Regions from separate parts of the Mesorhizobium sp. LNHC229A00 genome, predicted to be linked through region 1. Evidence: riboswitches for the same ligand, from Rfam matches in the RefSeq annotation. Region 1 holds a riboswitch; the other holds the start of a gene.
What was found. Region 1 has a riboswitch for cobalamin ahead of metE (5-methyltetrahydropteroyltriglutamate--homocysteine S-methyltransferase). Riboswitches for the same ligand answer to the same signal wherever they lie in the genome.
Positions count from the first base shown of each region.

Region 1 (5,909 bases):
TGCGCAGGTGGATTATAGCCAAGTTGCGCGCGATACGATTCTCGACATTGGGTACGACGACGAGGCCGTCGGCTTTGACGGCCGGCGTTGCGCCGTCGTTCATGCCCTCACCGAGCAGTCGCCCGACATCAGCCAAGGCGTTGACGAGGGAAGAGGGCAAGACCTCCAGCAGGGAGCGGGAGATCAGGGCCTCATGTTCGGCTACGCATGCCGCGAAACCGATACCCTGATGCCTTTGCCGATCCAGCTCGCTCATCGCTTGACGAAACGGCAGGCGTATGTCCGGAAGGCACAACAGCTTGGCTGGTTGCGTCCTGACATGAAATCCCAGGTCTCAGTGCGCTATGAGGGGTTGCGCCCGGTCGCCCTGGATACGATCGTCGTGTCGACGCAACATGACGAGCAGGTCTCGCAAGAGACTGTCCGCGAGGGCGTCATTGAGGAAATCATAAAGCCTGTCCTGCCGACCCACCTGGAGACGGAAGGCATCAGAATTCTGGTTAACCCGACGGGGCGGTTCGTAGTCGGCGGGCCGCGCGGCGACTGCGGTCTCACTGGACGCAAGATCATCGTCGATTCCTATGGCGGGATGGGTCGTCATGGCGGCGGCGCCTTCTCGGGCAAGGACCCGTCCAAGGTTGACCGCTCAGCTGCCTATGCGGCCCGCTATGTCGCAAAGAACATCGTCGCTAGCGGACTTGCGGACGTGTGCGAGGTGCAGCTTGCTTACGCAATCGGCGTGGCCAGTCCGGTTTCCGTCATGGTCAACACGTTCGGGACAGCCAGGGTTGAGGAAAGCAGGATCGAGCGCCTCATTCTTGAGTTGTTCGATCTCAGACCGAAAGGCATTATCAAGATGCTTGATCTCTTACGACCTATATACCGCAATACAGCGACCTATGGCCATTTTGGCCGTGAAGAGCCTGATTTCACCTGGGAGAAGACAGACAGGGCGGACGAATTGCGTCGCGAGGCAGGACTCGCCGCCCCGTGAGAGCCGCCGGCGAACGGATTGGCAAGCGGAAAGCCCATTCCCACCGGGCAGACCCGGCCCGGCCGGCGTGGCAAGAAGCCGGCCCGGGTTTTTGGCGGAGACATTGATGCCGGATTATGACGTGCTTTGCATCGGCAATGCGATTGTCGACATCATCGCCCAGTGCGAGGAGGAATTCCTCGAGACCAACGGCATCATCAAGGGTGCGATGAATCTCATCGACACACAGCGCGCCGAATTGCTCTACAGCCGCATGGGCCCGGCGATCGAGGCCTCCGGCGGCAGCGCCGGCAACACGGCGGCAGGTATTGCCTCCTTCGGCGGACGCGCCGCCTTCTTCGGCAAGGTCTCGAACGACCCGCTCGGCGAAATCTACGCGCACGACATCCACGCGCAGGGTGTCGCCTTCGACACCAGGCCGCTCCAGGGCGAGCCGCCGACGGCGCGCTCGATAATCTTCGTCACCCCCGATGGCGAGCGCTCGATGAACACCTATCTCGGCGCCTGCGTCGAACTCGGGCCGGTAGATGTCGAAGCCGACAAGGCGTCCGGCGCCAAGATCACCTATTTCGAGGGTTATCTGTGGGACCCGCCGCGCGCCAAGGAGGCGATCCGGCAGACGGCGAAGCTCGCGCACGAGGCCGGGCGCGAAGTGTCGATGACACTGTCGGATTCGTTTTGCGTCGACCGCTACCGCGACGAATTCCTTGAGCTGATGCGTTCGGGCACGGTCGACATCGTCTTTGCCAACAGCCACGAGATCAAGTCGCTCTACCAGACATCGTCGTTCGACGAGGCGCTGGCGCAGATCCGCAAGGACTGCAAGATCGCCGCCGTCACACGCTCGGAAAAAGGCTCGGTGATCGTGCGCGGCGACGAGAGCGTGGTCATCGAGGCGACCGCGATCAAGGAACTGGTTGACACGACCGGCGCCGGCGATCTCTACGCCGCCGGCTTCCTGCACGGCTACACGCAAGGCCGCGACCTCCAGACCTGCGGCGATCTTGGCTCACTGGCGGCCGGACTGGTTATCCAGCAGATCGGACCAAGGCCCCGGCAGAATTTGCGCCGCGAGGCCGAACAGGCGGGATTGCATGCGCGGGCAACTAACCAGCCGCCCTACTGACGCGATCATCGCAGTGGCGGAACTGTGTCAAAGCTCGCTGATAGCGACAGCCATTCGCTTCGGAGAACTGACGATGCTGCTGCCGTGAAGCTCGCTGGAAGGCGGTGCAAGGCGGGCTTGCCTTGACGGCATTCACCGTCATCGAGATCGCCACCGGCATTTTCCAGAAGCTCAGCTTGGGGAAGGCCAGTAAGGTCCTGAGGTAACGGAGAACTCGCGGCATCCGTCGGAGCACTTGACTTGCGATCACGTCCACGATGCCGAATGCGGGCAGACTGGTTCACCATTGGTCTGGGACCAGCGGAATTGGCAGCTGGGCTTCATCCTCGTCAATCTCATTACAGGACGGGACGGGCCAACTTCGGCTTGTTGTTCTGCCAGCATGGCACGGACGAGTGGATGCCAATAATCTATGAGAACAGGTCGTTCACCCAAGCTGCGTCGCAGCCCGACAGGAATCTGCCAGTTGGACAATGGTGGCAGCGGAGCAGCGCCGCCAATGGCAGACTGAATATTTCACAATGTTAGACAAGCGTAAAAGCGCATCACATAACGACATAAACATTTCGTTATGCGTCATTGACAAAAGAGCGGACTGCTGTGATTGTCTGCGTGTCGTGGTTCTCGCGTGCGGCGCTGCCGCAACGGAGCTAAGAGGGAAGCCGGTGCGATGCCGGCGCTGCCCCCGCAACTGTTAGCGGCGAGCCAAACCAACTCATGTCACTGAGGCGAATACCCTCGGGAAGACCGGTAGAGGCTATGACCCCGCGAGCCAGGAGACCTGCCACGGCGAATTACGTCCACGGGCGGGGTGTCTCGGTGGCCGCTGCAAGCCGGCGTTCGTGCCGGCCTGCTAGCGCCTTCCTTGTCATCGACGCCCCAACCATCGGGGTATGACATGACTGACTCTCAGCAAATTCCTGTAGCAACGCTCGGCGTGCCGCGCTTCGGTCGTCGGCGAGAACTGAAATTCGCGCTTGAAAGCTACTGGTCCGGAACATCGTCCGCTGGCGACCTTCTTGCGACGTCGAAGGCGCTCCGTGCCGCTAGCTGGGAAGAGCAGCGCAATCGCGGCGTGTCGAAAATCCCGTCAAACGACTTCTCGCTTTACGACCATGTGCTCGACACCGCAGCCATGGTCGGCGCCATTCCCTCCCGTTACGGCTGGAATAGCGGCGAGGTCCCACTTGACATCTACTTCGCAATGGCGCGCGGCAACCAGGGTCAGACGGAGGATTGTGCACACGCTGGTCACCAGGAGGCGGCTCATGGGCCCGGTGTAACCGCGATGGAAATGACCAAGTGGTTTGACACAAACTACCACTACATTGTGCCGGAACTTGATGATGATCAGACGTTCGCCCTCTCGTCGACAAGACCCGTCGATTACTTCCTCGAGGCCAAAGCTCTCGGCATTCACACACGCCCAGTCATCCTTGGACCCATCACCTTCCTCAAGCTGGCGAAATCGCCTGCCGAAGGGTTCGATCCTATCGCGCTCCTACCGCGGCTGCTGCCTGTTTACGAGCAACTCCTGCAGAGGCTGAAGCTGTCGGAAGCCGACTGGGTGCAGATCGATGAGCCAGCGCTTGTCCTCGATCTGAACTCCAACGAACGAGCTGCGTTCGAGTTCGCCTATGGCCAGCTGTCGAAAGCCGCGCCCGAGCTGAAGATCATGCTGGCTACATATTTCGGGCATCTGGGAGACAATCTCGAAACCGCGGTTTCTCTGCCCCTGGCCGGGCTGCATATTGATCTCGTGCGCGCTCCCGAGCAGCTGGAAACGGTGGGTCGGCTCGCTCCGAAGGATCTGGTGCTCTCGCTTGGCTTGATCGATGGCCGCAACGTCTGGCGTGCGAACCTGCCCGCCATTCTCGACCGCATCAAACCGATCGTCGCCGGCTGGCCCTTGGACCGCGTCGAGATCGCGCCTTCTTGCTCGATGCTGCATGTGCCGATCGACCTGCGCATGGAGACGGAACTCGACGCCGACATCAGCTCGTGGCTCGCCTTCGCGGCCCAGAAGACCGACGAATTGGTGTTGCTGGCCCGGGCCCTGTCCCAAGGCAGAGATGCGGTGGCTGGCTCGTTGAAAGCGTCTGCCGAGGCTGCCGCCACGCGCGTGACATCCACGAGGATCCATGACCCGCTTGTTCAGGGGCGGATCGCTAGCATTGACGACAGCGCGAAGCGACGAGAGAGCGCTTTTGCCGAGCGCTCCAGAGTCCAAGGCGGCTCACTCGGGCTGCCGCCGTTCCCGACGACGACCATCGGGTCCTTCCCGCAGACGCCGCAGGTACGCAAGGCGCGGGCCGCTCATGCGAAGGGCCAGCTGAGCTATGTCGACTACGAGACGTTCCTGAGGAAGGAGATCGAGGCTGCAATTCGCTGGCAGGAAGAGATCGGGCTGGACGTGCTGGTGCACGGTGAGTTCGAGCGAAACGACATGGTACAGCATTTCGGCGAGCAGCTGTCTGGCTTCGCCTTCACCCAGCATGCCTGGGTACAAAGCTACGGGTCGCGCTACGTGCGTCCCCCCATCATTTTCGGCGACGTATCGAGGCGCAATCCGATGACAGTGCGCTGGTGGCAATTCGCCCAGTCGCTTACGGAAAAGCCCGTGAAGGGAATGCTCACAGGCCCAGTCACCATTCTCAACTGGTCTTTTGTTCGCGACGACGTACCCCGCTCCGAAGCCTGCCGCCAGATCGCGCTCGCCATCCGCGACGAAGTGAGGGATCTCGAAAGGTCCGGCGCAAGGATGGTGCAGATCGATGAGGCCGCGTTTCGCGAAGGATTGCCACTGCGCCAGTCTGACTGGAAAGTCTATCTCGACTGGGCTGTCGAATGCTTCCGGATCGCTTCAACGGGTGTAAAGGACGCGACTCAAATTCATACCCACATGTGCTATTCGGAGTTCAACGAGATCATTCACGCGATCGCTGGAATGGATGCGGATGTCATTTCGATTGAGACGTCGCGCTCGAAGATGGAACTGTTGGACGCCTTCACGAGCTCCAAATATCCGAACGAAATCGGTCCCGGCGTCTATGATATTCACTCACCACGCGTCCCGGAAGTCGGCGAGATTTCGGACTTAGTCATGCTTGCCCGGGAGCGACTGTCCGACGGCCAACTGTGGATAAACCCGGACTGTGGCCTCAAAACACGCAAATGGGAGGAGGTCCGCCCTGCCCTCATTAACATGGTCGCGGCAGCACGCGCGCTCCGGCAGAAAGTGCAGGCGTGAGGCTTCTCTTCCTCACCGTGTGGGGAGTTGCCGGCTGGCGGATGTCGGCCGGGAATATGCCAAACCGATCACACTCTTGGAAATGCCACACGGCGAAAATGTGCAATTTTCCTTCGGCACGTGTCCTCATCCCGCAGAAATATAAATGTGACACTACGCTATAGTATTGGTGCTTGGGAACATACCGGCCCCGCGCCTCGAACAAATCGTACACACGTCGTTTCTCAAAGTAGACTGCTTGGTGCGTTCGCTCAGGCGGCGACAATATATGATGCTGCGCGTCTGTCCGCTTCCCCAGTTGATTCGCGCAGACTACGGGCGAGGTGGCAGGTTTCGGATATTGCTAGCGTCCCGCCAATTCGGAAATGGACCTCGCGATTCGTCCGTCCAAGTAAAAGTCGCATCATTGTCGATTGCCACGTCCGCAGCCAGCTGGCCCTTTATTTTCCTGAGATCTGAGTTACAGGCCGGGGCGTTGTCGCCGTTTCGGAGGGTAAGATGGGATAGGCGACCTCGGGTGCCTCTCCGGTCAGCGAGTT
Region 1 is NZ_AYWQ01000023.1:60,895-66,803, reverse strand. It holds gene metK (methionine adenosyltransferase) at 1-994, shown strand, start outside; gene X742_RS143025 (adenosine kinase) at 1,101-2,120, shown strand; cobalamin riboswitch at 2,722-2,924, shown strand; gene metE (5-methyltetrahydropteroyltriglutamate--homocysteine S-methyltransferase) at 3,019-5,370, shown strand; partial or broken gene X742_RS1000000176140 (cytochrome C peroxidase) at 5,811-5,909, opposite strand, start outside.

Region 2 (5,909 bases), on a different contig from region 1:
GGGTCATATTCGCTCTCGGCTCGGCGGGTGAAGCCCGACAAACCGCCTTCCTGGCGCAAGGTGCGGATGCGGTCGCGACGGCCGGTCAGGATCTTGTGCGGATAGGCCTGGTGGCCGACATCCCAGATCAGCCGGTCATCGGGTGTGTTGAAGACATAATGCAGTGCCACCGTCAGTTCGACCACGCCAAGGCCGGCACCGAGATGGCCGCCGGTGCGGGAAACGGCATCGACCAGTTCGGCGCGAAGCTCAAATGCCAGTTGTGGCAAGTCGCTCTCGGCCAGCCTGCGCAGATCGGCCGGGACGCGAACCCTATCGAGAAGCGGCGTATGCGGCGTTGCGTTCACGTTGGGCCCAGACTTTCTGTTCATCTGCGGGATAGGCCGCCGGCAGGCGAAAGTAAATGCGTGTCGCTGACGCGGACGCTCAACCCTTCGATCCGCTCAACCTTCCGGCAGCGGGATGAATTCTTTCTCATCACCAGGAACGATATCGAAGCGGCCGGTCTTCCATTCCTGCTTGGCCTGCTCGATGCGCTCCTTGGACGAGGAAACGAAATTCCACCAGATGTAGCGCTTTGAGCCAAGCGAGGCGCCGCCGAACAGCATGAAATGCGCCCCGGTCGATGACGATATGACGATCTCGTCGCCGGGCCGGAACACCAGCAGCCGTTCCGCCGGAAAGACATCACCCGAAATCGAGACCTCGCCCTCCAGCGTGTAGATGGCGCGCTCCTCGGCATCGGCCGAGATTTTGACGCTGGCGCCGGGCGCCACCAGCAAATCTGCATAGAGTGTTTCGGTATCGGCCCGCACCGGAGACCGCAAGCCCTGGAACTCACCGATGACGACGCGGCCGCTGACGCCTTCGGCGTCGATTTCGGGAAGCCGCAGCGCCGCGGTGTTCTCGAACACCGGTGCCACCTCTTCCTTGCCGTCCGGCAGAGCCAACCAGGTCTGCAGGCCGGAGATCGACATCGGCGCGCCGCGCAATTCCTGCGGCGTGCGCTCGGAGTGGACGATGCCGCGACCAGCCGTCATCAGGTTCACGTCGCCGGGCTCGATGACCATCTCGGTGCCCAGCGAATCGCGATGCCTGATCTTGCCGTCGAACAGATAGGTCACGGTCGACAGGCCGATATGCGGGTGCGGACGGACATCGAGCGCCTGGCCGGCGCGCATGATCGCGGGACCCATTCGATCGAAGAAGATGAACGGCCCGACCAGGCGCCGTTTGGCGGTCGGCAAGGCGCGACGCACCTCGAAAGCGCCAATGTCCTTGGCGTTGGGGATGACCATCAGCTCGATCTGGTCGCTGGCGAAGGCATCGCCGGCCTCAGGGTCTTTGCCGGGGAAGAAGCTCATGAACTCTCCTCGTCAGCGGTCAGCGGGCGCGTGGGCATATCAGGCGAACCGGATCGCCGCTTTTGCTTTTAATTTGGCCGCCACCTCTTCGCGATTGCGCGGATGCTGGTGGGTTTCGAGGGAATCGAGCAATTCGCGTGCGGATGCGGCGATGGCTTCGACCGCATGATCGAACGCATGCTGGTTCTTGGCAGAAGGCCGCGTCGTGCCGCTCAGCTTCCCGACAAACTGCAGTGCCGCGTCACGGACTTCGTCGTTAGTTGCCGGCGGATCAAAATTGAACAGGGTCTTGATGTTTCTGCACATCGCTTCCGTATCTCCTCTTGTCCGTTTCAATCGGGACGAACTGTATCCTCAATGATGATCGTGTCCAAAAATCGGTAAGGCTGCTCCGGACTCAGTCCGCGTCGAGCGGCTCGGTTCCAACCGGCTTGCCGTCGCGCGACAGCCTGATCTTCTCGACCTTGTCCTCGGCGGCCTTCAGCAGCCGGTCGCAATGGACCTTCAGCGCCTCGCCCCGCTCGTAAATCCGGATAGACTGGTCGAGCGGCACGTCGCCCCGCTCCAGATCATCGACGATCTTCTCCAGTGCGTCGAGCGCCTGTTCAAAGCTCATCGCCTTGACGTCTTCGTTGATCTCACCGGTCATCATTCATCCTTTCATCAGTCGCCCGACATGGGCGGCGACCGAAAATGCCAATCCCTGCAGATCGTAGCCGCCCTCGAGCAGGCTGACGAGCCGGTTGCCGCCGTGGATTGCGGCGCGCTGCATCAGCTGGCCGGTCGCCCAGTCGAAATCGTCCTCGGTCAGATTGATTTCCGCCAGCGGGTCGCGATGGTGCGCATCGAAGCCGGCCGAAATGACAATCAGATCCGGCGCGAAATTGTCGAGTGCCGGCAGCACGCGCGACAGGAACGCATCACGAAACACCTCGCTGCCGGTCCGAGGCGCCAGCGGCGCATTGACGATGTTGCCGGCGCCGGTTTCACTCTTCGCGCCCGTGCCGGGATAAAGGGGCATCTGGTGCGTCGAGCAATAAAGCACCGAGGGATCGTCCCAAAAAATATCCTGCGTGCCATTGCCGTGATGCACGTCCCAGTCGACGACGGCGACGCGCTCGGCGCCGTGCTTCTTCTGCGCGTAGCGGGCCGCGATTGCCGCCGTGTTGAAGAAGCAGAAGCCCATGGCAGTGGTCTTTTCGGCATGGTGGCCGGGCGGACGGGCGGCGACGAAGACGTTGTCGGCGCGGCCCGCAAAGACGTCGTCGACGGCGGCATTGGCGGCACCGATCGCCGTAATCACCGCCTGCCAGCTTTTCGGGCTGGCGGTGGTGTCTGCGTCGATGCGGGCAATGCCTTCGTCGGGGATGGCGGCGCGGACACGCGCGACGAAATCGGCGGGATGCGCGTAGAGGATGGTCGCTTCGTCGCCTTGCGGTGCCTCGACGCGGTCAAGCGCGGCAAAAGCTTCGTCGTCGAGCACGCGCTCGATGGCGCGCAGGCGGTCGGGCCGCTCGGGGTGACCGGGCGGGGTGATGTGTTCGAGAAAGATCGGGTGCGTGTAAAGACGGGTGGCCATGCCCCTATCTAGTGCCCCGGCGCCGTGATGGCCATGCGTTGCGGCTTGATCGCTGGGGAAAATCGAACCTGCGTCCATTCATGTCGCTGCGGGCATTGGCGTCGTCGGCCCTTCGGAGTAAGACTGCCGCTACTGCCTGGTGCCTGCCGGTCTGTTTGTTTTAGCCGCATTCCGCGACGCCAAGTGTTTGCACTTGGCTACAAATGCCCTGGCGGGAGAATCGGGAACACGGTTGAACTCCGTGGCGTGCCCAACGCTGTGAGGGGGACCGCGCCGGTAGATGCCACTGTCGATGACGGGAAGGCACCGGACGCGGGTTGATCCCGAGCCAGAAGACCGGCCTGGCAGGCATCGTCATCCGCATGGTCAGGCGGATGGCATCGATTGCAATCGCAAGGGGACACGCGATGCGGGAAGCCATGACCGCTCAAATGGGCGATGGATTTGACCAGAGTGCGCGCGACGCGGTTTACCGTGCCATGTTTACGCGGCGCGACGTCCGCAGCCATTTTACATCGGAGGCGATCGACGACGAGGTGCTGGCGCGGCTGCTGCTTGCCGCCCACCACGCGCCATCGGTCGGCTTCATGCAACCCTGGAACTTCATCGTCATCCGCGATGCCGCGCGGCGGGCGGAGGTGCGCGACCTGTTCCTGGCCGCGCGAGAACGGGAACTGCCTGAAATAGAGGCAGAACGGCAGGCGCTCTACCGCAAGCTCAAGCTCGAAGGCATTTGCGAAAGCGCGCTAAACATCTGCATCACCTGCGACCGCGAGCGCTCGAAAGGCTCGCCGTTGGGGCGGTGGCACAATCCGGAGATGGATCTCTACAGCACGGTCTGCGCGGTGCAGAATTTCTGGCTGGCCGCGCGTGCCGAGGGCGTTGGGGTCGGCTGGGTCAGCATCATCGAGGCGCAAGCGCTGAAAAGCCTGCTGGCGATTCCCGATCACGTGACGCCGATCGCCTATCTCTGCGTCGGCCGCGTTTCCGAGTTCGCACCGAAGCCGGACCTCGAAACGCATGGCTGGGGCCGGCGGCTGCCGCTGCCCGAGCTGATCATGAGCGAGACTTTTCGCGGGCAAGGCGAAGCGCCGCTCAAATCAGCAGTGGCGCGCCTCGGCACCGTCGCCGGTGCGCCCGCGAGCCCGGCCGATCAGCTCGTCGCGCCGGCCGTGCCCCAGCGCGAACCGCCGAAAGTGGAGAGCGCCTTGTCCTTGAGTTCCCTGAACTTCGACGAAGCTTCGGCCAGCCTGGCGTCCCAGGCGGCATCGGGGACCTGACCCTCGATGGTCTTGAAATAGACCTGCATCAGGCAGGCAATGGCGAAGGGCTCGATGAAGGCCGCCTTGAAAGCCCAGGCAAAGACGATTGCCAGCACGAAAGCCCAGCCGGCGAGCTGCCCGGGCATGATGTAAAGAATAGCGGCTGCCGGAGCGAGCATCAGCAGGAAAATCACGAACGACACGGCCCACATGATGACCGCCAGCCAGACGGCGTTCTTGACCATGGTCTTACCGTTCTGGGCGTAGAGCACGACGCCTTGGCGCGCGGTTTCGAACGGCGAGGACGAATTGATGCGGATGTTGTAGCCAAGAATGATCTCGTCGACATAGGTCAGCGACAGGCGAATCACAGTGTTGAGGAACGAAACCAGTCCGCTCAGGCCAGGAATAGGCAGGAAGGCCGCGATGCCGCCGAGCAGGCCGGTGATGCCGCGGATGGCGCCCTTGACCAATTGGTCGACAACAAAAAGGATGTTGGCCTCGGCAAAACGCTCGGTCACGATCTCTTTTGCGTAGGCGATCTGGTTCTGGCCGTCGGGAACATCATGGCCGTCGATCAGATGCACCATGACGGCTATATGGCCCGCTTTGACGACGTAGAGGATGTATTCGCGGATCCAGTAGACGGCGATCGAGACGATGCCGAAACCGACCACGCCGCCCCACATCGCAAAAGACAATGGTCCGTCGGGATCGGTGGAAATATGGCCGACGCCATAGCCGACGGATGCGCCGGTGCCGGTTGCCATGATGTAGGCCAGCGTGATGCCGAAATAGACGATCATGCGAAAGACAATGAAAGGCCAGGTCCGCATCATGATGGACACCGACCTGCCGATATCGAAATCCCACATGCCCGAATCTCCCCTCAGAGATGGCTGCAGAGGATGCGCTCAAACCGGCTATTGTCAATTGCAGGTGGTGGCGGGACTGCCATGGAGGTTCATCTTGAAAGCGCTTCCGGCTTTTTCAGCAGGCCTTCGAGCAGTTGCTTGAACGCGGCCACCACCATTTTCGAGGTCCCTTCGGGATCTGGCGAATTGGCGATCCGCTGCGCAGCCTGGCTGCTCGCCCCATTGATCAGCCGCGCTGCCGACTCCGGATCGACGCCGGGGACGACCACCCCCTCCCCTTGCAGCGCGGTCAGATGATCGGTCATTGAACCGACGCAGGCGTTGGCATTCGACCACTGTGCCGGATCGCCCAGCACAGCCGGACCATCCCGGAACATGATGCGCTGGATTTCCGGCTCCAGCGCCATTTCGATATAGGTGGTGCATTCGTCGACGAAATGCTGCCAGCGGGTCGGCGCCCGCGACGCGACCTCATTCACCCGGGCCGCCATTTCCGCGTCGATTTCGGCGATAACCGCCTCAAGCAGCCCCTTCTTGTCGCCGAAGTGATGATAAAGGGCGCCGCGCGTCAGCCCGGCCGACGCGGTGAAATCATCCATCGACGCTTCGGCATAGCCGATGGTGCCGAAAGCCTGGCGCGCCGCGGCAATCAGCTTGGCGCGTGTCTCGGCGATCATCTCCTTGCGCGGTCGATGCATGCTTCTGGCCTTATCTACATACGCGTCGTATGCCAATTGACATACGCGGCGTATGCTTTATTTAACACTTATACGTCTCGTATGTAATTCTGGAATCGCCCCTTGTCGAGGAACAGAACCATGCAAAACCC
Region 2 is NZ_AYWQ01000008.1:68,882-74,790, forward strand. It holds gene dxs (1-deoxy-D-xylulose-5-phosphate synthase) at 1-371, opposite strand, end outside; gene X742_RS152195 (pirin family protein) at 444-1,364, opposite strand; gene X742_RS152190 (DUF2277 domain-containing protein) at 1,404-1,670, opposite strand; gene X742_RS152185 (exodeoxyribonuclease VII small subunit) at 1,762-2,013, opposite strand; gene X742_RS152180 (histone deacetylase family protein) at 2,017-2,943, opposite strand; cobalamin riboswitch at 3,121-3,303, shown strand; partial or broken gene bluB (5,6-dimethylbenzimidazole synthase) at 3,375-3,980, shown strand; gene X742_RS152170 (hypothetical protein) at 4,097-5,080, opposite strand; gene X742_RS152165 (TetR/AcrR family transcriptional regulator) at 5,170-5,778, opposite strand; partial or broken gene X742_RS01000000170220 (MFS transporter) at 5,899-5,909, shown strand, end outside.
Region 2: it holds a riboswitch for cobalamin, as region 1 does, so the genes downstream of both, bluB (5,6-dimethylbenzimidazole synthase) here and metE (5-methyltetrahydropteroyltriglutamate--homocysteine S-methyltransferase) in region 1, are expected to answer to the same signal.